Regions from separate parts of the Franconibacter pulveris genome, predicted to be linked through region 3. Evidence: predicted binding sites of a transcription regulator. Region 3 holds the regulator's gene; each other region holds the start of a gene.
The links. The regulator PhoB, encoded in region 3, activates phosphate uptake and scavenging genes when phosphate is short. The targets are predictions, from matches to a motif close to CTGTCATAAAACTGNCNNAT.

Region 1 (3,276 bases), 1.8 Mb from region 3:
AGCAGGCCCGCATGCACTCGTTCAATTAAATGCCCGGCCAGCGGCGCCATCACCATCGTGGCGAGCGGCCATGGCGTCAGCAGTAACCCCGTCTCCACCTCTGAGCGCCCCAACACCGTTTGTAGAAAGAAGGGCAGCGAGACCATTGCCAGCATTTGGGCGCAAAAAGAGCACACGGAGGTGCCAATAGAGAGCGAAAAAAGCGGAATACGCAACAGGTCAATGGGTAATAACGGTACGGGCAGACGCAACTGACGGCGTACAAAAACAACGCCGACGACCAGCAGCGCCGCCAGTTCAGCAAGCACCCAGCTTCGCGGTTGCCCCTGAGCGAAACCGCCAAGCGCGGTAATAAGCAAGCCGAAAGTCAGCGCATTCATCACTGCGCTTGGCAAATCAAAGCGTTGCTGCATGGCTTTCTGCGGATTTGGCGGCAAAAAGCGTAACGCCAGCACCAGCGCCACTAGCCCAAGCGGAACGTTGATCAAAAATAGCCATTGCCAGTTGGTTACAGAGAGGATAGCCGCAGCAATCGTTGGGCCTGCCGCAGAGGAGACTGCAACAATAAAGGAGTTGATGCCCATGCCCCGGCCCAGATGCCGCGCGGGATAAATAAGACGAATCAGCGCGGTGTTCACGCTCATCAGCGCCGCGCCGCCAAAACCTTGTAACACGCGGGCGAAGGTCAGCATCTCCAGACTGTGCGACAGGGCGCAAAACAGCGAGGTCAACGTGAACAACACCAGACCCCACTGATAAATCCGCCGGTAGCCAATCATATCCCCGAGGAAAGAGAGCGAGAGCAGTGAAATGACGATGGCTATCTGGTAAGCGTTGACTATCCAGATGCTGCTCGCCGCCGAAGCATGCAGATCCTGGGCAATGGTTGGCAGCGCGACATTCGCGATAGCGCCGTCAAGCACGGCCATCATGATCCCGATAGCGATGGTTAAAATCGCCCCGTAACGTTGCGGCAAAGGCAGCCCCTCCGCTACCGGTTTACCCGCAGTGAGCGGTTTTTTTGACACCATAATTCGATGCGTCTCTGTAATAGTGATGGAAAAGAAGAGTTTGACATACTTTATTTCGGTTTTATGTCGCAGATTTGTAACCAACGGGCAGAGATTCATTGCGGCACAAGTGGCGCGAAATTATAATAAAAACCGGTTCTGATTTTTATAAAACAAATGCGATCTGAGGTGATCAATGGCAATCGCAGATTTGGATAAACAACCGGACTCCGTCTCTTCGGTTCTGAAGGTCTTTGGCATTCTTCAGGCTCTGGGCGAAGAACGTGAAATTGGTATCACCGAGTTGTCGCAACGCGTCATGATGTCGAAAAGCACCGTTTACCGCTTTTTGCAGACCATGAAATCGTTGGGTTATGTTGCCCAGGAAGGCGAGTCGGAAAAATATTCTCTGACGTTAAAACTGTTTGAGCTGGGCGCGCGCGCTTTACAGAATGTCGATCTTATCCGCAGCGCGGATATTCAGATGCGTGAACTTTCGCGTCTTACCAAAGAGACGATTCACCTGGGCGCGCTGGATGAAGACAGCATCGTTTACATCCATAAAATCGACTCTATGTATAACCTGCGCATGTATTCGCGCATTGGCCGCCGTAATCCGCTTTACAGTACGGCGATTGGTAAAGTATTGCTCGCCTGGCGCGACCGGGATGAGGTAAAGCAGATCCTCTCCGGCGTTGAATACACCCGCAGCACGGCCCGCACGATTACCAGTACCGATGAACTGCTGACTGTACTGGATAAAGTGCGTGAGCAGGGGTATGGCGAAGATAATGAAGAGCAGGAAGAAGGGCTGCGCTGCATTGCCGTACCGGTATTCGACCGTTTTGGCGTGGTCATTGCAGGCCTCAGCATCTCCTTCCCGACGCTGCGTTTTTCTGAAGAGCGTCTGCACGAGTATGTAGAAATCCTGCATAACGCCGCTCGCAAAATCTCTGAGCAAATGGGCTACAACAGCTATCCGTTCTGAGAAACACGCCGCAGCCTGTCTGCGGCTTGTTCTTTAATCCACGACCTTTTCCGCTTTATGCAGCAGCGGGCAGGCGGTCACGCCGATTACGCCGCTGTCGGTATGAATAAACTGCCGGGTAACGACATCGCGGGCAGTCAGATAGCGACACTCAAGCCCCATACCCGCTGCGTTTTCCGTACTGGAAATGATTACCCCATATCCGCTGAATAAAAGAGCCAGCCAGGCTAACGCCAGGACGCCAGCAAGTCTTACTATTGTCCGCATCCTTTTCTCCTTATATCGTTGTTTTTTATTGAGCCTGCAGGCCTTTACGTTGCGTAACAAGTCGATGATTCCTAAATTAACCACTTAAGGATACAGTGACCTTTGGTTTAAGGTGCATGGGGTAAGCTGCCCTGGTGATGCACAAAAGCGGAGAGGGTAGTGAAAAAATTCAGGTGGGCTATTTTGCTGGCCGTGCTGGTGGCCTGTTTATTGCTATGGACGCAGATGTTGAATGTAATGTGCGATCAGGATGTTCAGTTTTTCAGCGGTATCTGCACGATTAACAAGTTTATTCCCTGGTAAGCGCATTTTTTTCGGAAATGATTTCCTTGGCTGCGGGCAGTGGTAGAATGGCCCGTCTTTCTGAGGTAGCAACATGAACGAATTAATGAACTCCGGCGCATTGAATATCGCTGCGCTTGCTCTTTCTCTGCTGGTTACGCTCGTTGGGCTGATAGTCTGGTTCTTTGTTAACCGGGCAAGCGTCAGAGCCAACGAGCAAATTGAACTGCTTGAAGCGCTGCTCGATCAGCAAAAACGGCAAAACGCCCTGCTGCGGCGTCTTTGCGAAGCCAACGAGCCGGATGCCGCTGCGGCGGAGTCTGCGGAAAAACCACAGCCGCCCGCTGATGATTTTGTCCGTCTGGTGGCCGAGCGTTAAACCTACACTGGCGGAGAAGCTATGGCCTGGCGCAATCCCTGGTTTAATCCTGCCCAACCTCACCACTCGCCTGAAGGTTTTCGTAACCTTTCGCCTGTCGGCCATCAGCCGGGCGACGTCGAGCGCTGGCAGAAAGAGCGGAAAGCCCAGGGGCTTCCGCATCCACCGCAGGGTGGTTATGACGCGTTCCTGCAACAGTGGTGGCAAAGAGCGGAAATCAAGGGCGAAGAGGATGGGATGTGGTGGCTTGGCCATGCCTCTTTATTGCTGCGCATTAACGGGCTCTACATTCTTACCGATCCGGTTTTTTCCAGGCGTGCGTCGCCGCTGAAATTTTACGGGCCATTGCG
Region 2 (3,276 bases), 1.1 Mb from region 3:
CTGATGATTACCCTTTCGCAGTCTGGCGAAACGGCGGACACGCTGGCGGCGCTGCGCCTGTCGAAAGAGCTGGGTTACCTCGGTTCGCTCGCCATCTGTAACGTCCCGGGCTCTTCGCTGGTGCGTGAGTCCTCGCTGGCGCTGATGACCAAAGCGGGCACCGAAATCGGCGTGGCTTCGACCAAAGCGTTCACCACCCAGCTAACCGTACTGCTGATGCTGGTGGCGAAGCTGAGCCGTCTGAAAGGGCTGGATGCCTCCATTGAGCATGACATCGTTCACGGCCTGCAGGCGCTGCCGAACCGCATCGAGCAGATGCTTTCCCAGGACAAACGCATTGAGCAGCTTGCAGAGGGCTTCTCTGAGAAACACCACGCGCTGTTCCTGGGCCGCGGCGATCAATACCCCATCGCGCTGGAAGGGGCGTTAAAGCTCAAAGAGATCTCTTATATCCATGCGGAAGCCTATGCCGCAGGCGAGCTGAAACATGGCCCGCTGGCGCTTATCGATGCGGATATGCCGGTGATTGTGGTGGCGCCTAACAACGAACTGCTGGAAAAACTGAAGTCTAATATCGAAGAAGTGCGCGCCCGCGGCGGCCAGCTCTATGTCTTTGCCGATCAGGACGCCGGTTTCACCAGCAGCGAAAACATGCACATCATCCCGATGCCGCATGTGGAAGAGGTGATTGCCCCCATTTTCTACACCGTGCCGCTGCAGCTGCTGGCTTACCACGTGGCGCTGATTAAAGGCACCGATGTGGACCAGCCGCGCAACCTGGCAAAATCGGTTACGGTAGAATAATCCCTTCTGACTCGTGTTATCCTCTGAAGAGGTTGCCAGACGGCAACCTCTTTTTTTTCAGCACGTAATGGAAAACACGCTTTTATGGCCCTGTTTGCATGGATTTCCGGCTCGCGGTTCTCGCAACTGCTGGCGTTCAGCGCCGAGGTTGAAGACGATATCTCGCATCGCAGGCTGCACAAGCTGAAGCTGAACATAGCGCAGTGTAGCGATGCGCCCACATCCCGCTATTTCGGCACATCGTCTTACTATCATGTGCTGGTGGCGAGCGGCTACGCATTATTCTTCAGCGCAGTGGCAAACGTCGTCGCGCTGCGTCCGGCTTTTTCTCTCTTGTGGATAATCGCAGGCATCGTCTGGCTGGCGCTGCTCATGACCAGCACGTTGGCTATTACAAAAGGCTGGCGCAGCGGCCTGCTTACGCTGTTTTATGGCTGGTTTTTACACCTGGCGATAAGCCTGGCGACGCTGGTTTGCGGGCTGATTTTTCAGCCGCTCTCGCTTCTCTTTGGGCTGAGCTGGGCCGCAGGCGTTGTGCTGTTATGGCTTGCCTGGCGAATGATAAACAGCCGGGAGATGGCTAACCTGGTCCGCTGGTGTCTGCGGCTCAAAATGCAGCAAGAACATGCGCGTCAGCTTCAGCGCCGCGCCGTTAAAAAAGGGCGTTGAGACGCTTTTTTATGAGTGATCATCCCCCGATTCCCGTCCGGCCAAACGACCGACGTCTATGACAAACTACGCTTGCGGGGCTATGTTTACCCTGTCATATAAAGAAAATTTTTCTTTCATCTCCTCGTCATAAAGTTATTTAACCAATTGAATTTATTATCTATTACTTAACGCAAACGCCCGGATTCCGCCTTGTCATAAAACTGTCATAATTCGTACATTTAACTGTCACCCAATTGTCCTATTTTGCAGAGCGTAGCCACTTAACAATGAATTACGTTTACCTCATGCAGGAGACATTATGAAAGTTATGCGTACCACCGTCGCAACTGTTGTCGCCGCGACCTTATCGATGAGCGCTTTCGCCGTTAACGCGGCCGCAAGCCTGACTGGCGCCGGTGCAACCTTCCCGGCGCCGGTGTATGCCAAGTGGGCTGACACTTACCAGAAATCCACCGGTAACAAAGTGAACTACCAGGGGATCGGCTCTTCCGGCGGCGTGAAGCAAATCATTGCCAACACCGTGGATTTCGGCGCTTCCGATGCGCCGCTGTCTGAGGAAAAACTGCAGCAGGAAGGCCTGTTCCAGTTCCCGACCGTTATCGGCGGCGTGGTGCTGGCGGTTAACCTGCCGGGCTTCAAAGCGGGCGAACTGGTGCTTGATGGCAAAACGCTTGGCGATATCTACCTTGGCAAAATCAAGAAGTGGGACGACGAAGCGATTGCTAAGCTGAACCCGGGCAAAAAACTGCCTTCACAGAATATCGCTGTAGTGCGTCGCGCTGACGGTTCCGGCACCTCCTTCGTTTTCACCAGCTACCTCGCTAAAGTGAACGACGAGTGGAAATCCAAAATCGGCGCCGGCTCTACCGTTAACTGGCCGACCGGTCTCGGCGGTAAAGGCAACGACGGCATCGCCGCGTTCGTACAGCGCCTGCCGGGCTCCATCGGCTATGTGGAATACGCTTACGCCAAGCAGAACAACCTGACTTACACCAAACTGGTTTCCGCCGACGGCAAGCCGGTTGACCCGACCGAAGAGAGCTTCTCCAACGCGGCGAAAGGCGTGGACTGGAGCAAATCCTTCGCGCAGGACCTGACTAACCAGAAAGGCGACAATGCGTGGCCGATTACCTCCACCACCTTCATTCTGGTCCACAAAGAGCAGAAGAAACCTGAGCAGGGCGCTGAAGTGCTGAAGTTCTTCGACTGGGCTTATAAAGAAGGCGCGAAGCAGGCTAACGACCTGGACTATGCTTCTCTGCCGGATAGCGTGGTTGAGCAAGTTCGCGCGGCATGGAAGACCAGCGTGAAAGACAGCAGCGGTAAAGCGTTGTACTAAATACCCGTCATACTCGAGCCGCAGCCGTGTCGGCTGCGCTTGTTCGCCCCAGTCACATAGTGAGTCTATGCTGCCGGGGATGCACAAGCTTGCCGCCTTGCTGCAACTCGAATTATTTAGGGTATAGCATTACGTTAGCCAGGAAGAACGATAAAATGCGCGCTTCCTGGCCCAAACTGAAAGAGTGACTTATGGCTGCGACAAAGCCTGCATTTAACCCTCCGGGGAAAAAGGGTGACATGATCTTCAGCGCGCTGGTTCGTCTGGCTGCGCTGATTGTGCTTTTGCTGCTGGGCGGCATTATCGTCTCCCTTATTATTTCCTCCTGGCCCAGCATCCAGAAATTTGGTTTCTCCTTCCTCTGGACTAAAGAATGGGATGCCCCTAACGACATTTATGGCGCGCTGGTGCCGATTTACGGCACGCTGGTCACCTCGTTTATTGCGCTGCTGATTGCGGTT
Region 3 (3,276 bases):
CGGCGCAGCAGCACCACTTCCACCGGCAGGTCTTCGGTGAGCTGGGTTATCTGGCGCTGCATGTCGTGCAGGAACTGTTCGGTAGCGATTTCAATATCAAGCCACACTTTCGGCCCGGCGGGCGCGTCGCGCCACTGGGTCAGCGCCTGGGCAATCTCCTCGAGCGTGCCTTTTACCACCGCGAGCGGCTGGCTTACCGGCACCGGCAGCGCGGTCACGTCACGCAGCTTGCCCTCCGCGAACTCCACCAGAAAGACGCTTTTTTCTTTACCTGTTTCATCAAAGCTCAGGGCGATGGGCGAGCCGCTGTAGCGAATATGGTCGCTTGCCGCCACTTTCTGGGCGCGGTGAATGTGGCCGAGCGCGATGTAATCCGCCGCCGGGAAGAGGTGAGCGGGAAAAGCGTCCAGCGTGCCGATGTAGATATCGCGCACCGCGTCGCTTTTGGTCACGCCCACCGTGGTGAGGTGGCCGGTGGCGATGATGGGCAGCGCTTGTTCGCCGCGCAGGGCGCAGGCGGCGTTGTAGCACTGTTCGTAATGCTGCGTGATAGCCTCCAGCAGCTGCTGCTGTTTTTCACTGCCGGACTGGCCGCCGCGGCTGCGCAGGATATCGCGCGGGCGCAGAAACGGAATAGGGCAGAGCACCGCGCCGGGCGCGCCGTCGCGACGGTTGAGGACAATCGCCTGGCTTGCCGGATCCTGCTGGGCGCTGGCGATCACGCGGGTGTTAAGGCAGGCGAGCAACTCGCGGGATTCATTTAACGTCGCCACCGAGTCATGGTTTCCCGCCAGCACAATCAGCTGACACTGCGTGGCCTGCAGCTTCACCACGAAGCGGTTATAAAGCTCGCGCGCGTAGCTTGGCGGCGAGCCGGTGTCGAAAATATCCCCCGCCACGATGATGGCGTCTGCCTGATGTTCCACCGCGGCCTCCAGCAGCCAGTCGAGAAAGGCCTGATGCTCGGCGGCGCGGCTTTTGGTATAAAAATTCTGACCAAGATGCCAGTCGGAAGTGTGGAGGATGCGCATAGATTTCCCTGTGGCGAAAAAGCGAGAGGGTGATTATAAACAAGCAGGCGGGCTGGTGTCCTGAACGGCTTGCCGGACGGGTGTCATAAATGCCGCAGAGGGAGTCATCAGACGGTCATCTTTTCATAAATCTGTCATAAATCTGACGCATAATGGCGCCGCATTGGATAATGTTGACTTTATATTACAGGGCTAATTATGGCGAGACGTATTCTGGTCGTAGAAGATGAAGCACCGATTCGTGAAATGGTCTGTTTTGTGCTCGAGCAAAACGGCTTCCAGCCCGTTGAAGCTGAAGATTATGACAGTGCGGTAAACCAGCTCAACGAGCCCTGGCCCGATCTGGTCCTGCTCGACTGGATGCTGCCCGGCGGTTCGGGCATTCAGTTTATCAAGCACCTCAAGCGCGAAGCGATGACCCGCGATATCCCGGTGATGATGCTGACCGCGCGCGGTGAAGAAGAGGACCGCGTACGCGGGCTGGAGACCGGCGCGGACGACTACATCACCAAGCCGTTCTCGCCAAAAGAGCTGGTGGCGCGCATCAAAGCCGTTATGCGCCGCATCTCGCCTATGGCGGTGGAAGAGGTTATCGAGATGCAGGGCCTGAGCCTGGACCCGACCTCTCACCGCGTCATGACCGGCGAAAATCCGCTGGACATGGGGCCGACCGAATTTAAGCTATTACACTTCTTTATGACGCACCCGGAGCGTGTTTACAGCCGCGAGCAGCTGCTGAATCATGTCTGGGGTACCAATGTGTATGTCGAAGATCGTACGGTGGATGTGCATATCCGCCGCCTGCGCAAGGCGCTGGAGCACAGCGGGCATGACAGAATGGTGCAGACGGTGCGCGGTACGGGGTATCGTTTCTCAACCCGTTTTTAACTCATAACCTGGAGTGTGACCGTGCTCGAACGGCTGTCATGGAAAAGGCTGGCTCTGGAGCTGGTGTTGTGTTGTCTCCCGGCGCTGATCCTCGGGGCGTTTTTCGGCCATGTGGCCTGGTTTTTACTGGCGGCGGTGACCGGGCTGCTTATCTGGCATTACTGGAACCTGCTGCGCCTCTCCTGGTGGTTATGGGTCGATCGCAGCATGACGCCGCCGCCGGGAAGAGGAAGTTGGGAGCCGCTGCTGTACGGGCTGCACCAGATGCAGTTGCGCAATAAAAAGCGCCGCCGGGAGCTGGGCAATCTTATCAAGCGCTTTCGCAGCGGCGCCGAGTCGCTGCCCGATGCGGTGATCCTGACCACTGAAGAGGGCACTATCTTCTGGTGCAACGGCCTGGCGCAGCAGCTCCTTAACCTGCGCTGGCCGGACGACAACGGCCAGAATATCCTCAACCTGCTGCGCTACCCGGAGTTCACCCGCTACCTGCGCGAAAAAAACTTCACTCGTCCGCTTAACCTGGTGCTGAACAACGGTCGCCATCTTGAGTTTCGCGTGATGCCCTACAGCGAACAGCAGTGGCTGATGGTGGCACGCGACGTGACGCAGATGCACCAGCTCGAAGGCGCGCGGCGTAACTTCTTCGCTAACGTCAGCCATGAATTGCGCACGCCGTTGACGGTATTGCAGGGCTACCTGGAGATGATGCAGGAGCAGACGCTGGAAGGGCCGCTGCGGGACAAAGCGCTGCATACCATGCGCGAGCAAACGTCCCGTATGGAAGGGCTGGTGAAACAGCTGCTGACGCTGTCAAAAATTGAAGCGTCGCCCACGCTGCAGTTGAATGAAAAAATCGACGTGCCGATGATGCTGCGCGTGGTGGAGCGCGAGGCGGCAACCCTCAGCCAGCAGCGGCATGCGCTGACTTTCGATGTTGACGCCACGCTTAAGGTGCTGGGCAATGAAGAACAACTGCGCAGCGCGATGTCGAACCTGGTCTATAACGCCGTGAACCATACGCCGGAAGGCACGCATATTACCGTGCGCTGGCAGCGTGCGCCGCACGGCGCGCTGTTTAGCGTGGAGGATGACGGGCCGGGCATCGCGGCGGAGCATATTCCGCGTCTGACGGAGCGTTTCTACCGCGTTGATAAGGCTCGGTCGCGCCAGACAGGCGGCAGCGGTCTTGGGCTTGCGATAGTCAAGCACGCCATCAGCCACCACGACGCGCGGCTTGAAATCGACAGCGCGCCCGGCAAAGGCGCCCGTTTTTCCTTTCTGTTGCCCGAAAGGCTGATTGCCAAAGAGAAAGCGCTCGCTGAGTAATTTCCTTCGTACTGTAAACGCCGCTTGCCAA

Region 1: kdgR (DNA-binding transcriptional regulator KdgR) is a predicted target of PhoB. The motif match lies at 1,082-1,101, and genes of this name have one in related genera.
Region 2: pstS (phosphate ABC transporter substrate-binding protein PstS) is a predicted target of PhoB. The motif match lies at 1,666-1,685, and genes of this name have one in related genera.

What each region holds. Positions count from the first base shown of each region.
Region 1 covers NZ_CM165555.1:2,896,712-2,899,987, reverse strand. Annotated here, with positions in the region: gene ACU4F7_RS13685 (MFS transporter) at 1-1,031, opposite strand, end outside; gene kdgR (DNA-binding transcriptional regulator KdgR) at 1,207-1,998, shown strand; gene ACU4F7_RS13675 (YobH family protein) at 2,032-2,265, opposite strand; gene mgrB (PhoP/PhoQ regulatory lipoprotein MgrB) at 2,425-2,568, shown strand; gene ACU4F7_RS13665 (YebO family protein) at 2,642-2,926, shown strand; gene ACU4F7_RS13660 (MBL fold metallo-hydrolase) at 2,948-3,276, shown strand, end outside.
Region 2 covers NZ_CM165555.1:4,657,042-4,660,317, forward strand. Annotated here, with positions in the region: gene glmS (glutamine--fructose-6-phosphate transaminase (isomerizing)) at 1-804, shown strand, start outside; gene ACU4F7_RS21945 (hypothetical protein) at 889-1,473, shown strand; gene pstS (phosphate ABC transporter substrate-binding protein PstS) at 1,775-2,815, shown strand; gene pstC (phosphate ABC transporter permease PstC) at 3,007-3,276, shown strand, end outside.
Region 3 covers NZ_CM165555.1:1,097,134-1,100,409, forward strand. Annotated here, with positions in the region: gene sbcD (exonuclease subunit SbcD) at 1-1,031, opposite strand, end outside; gene phoB (phosphate response regulator transcription factor PhoB) at 1,230-1,919, shown strand; gene phoR (phosphate regulon sensor histidine kinase PhoR) at 1,941-3,245, shown strand.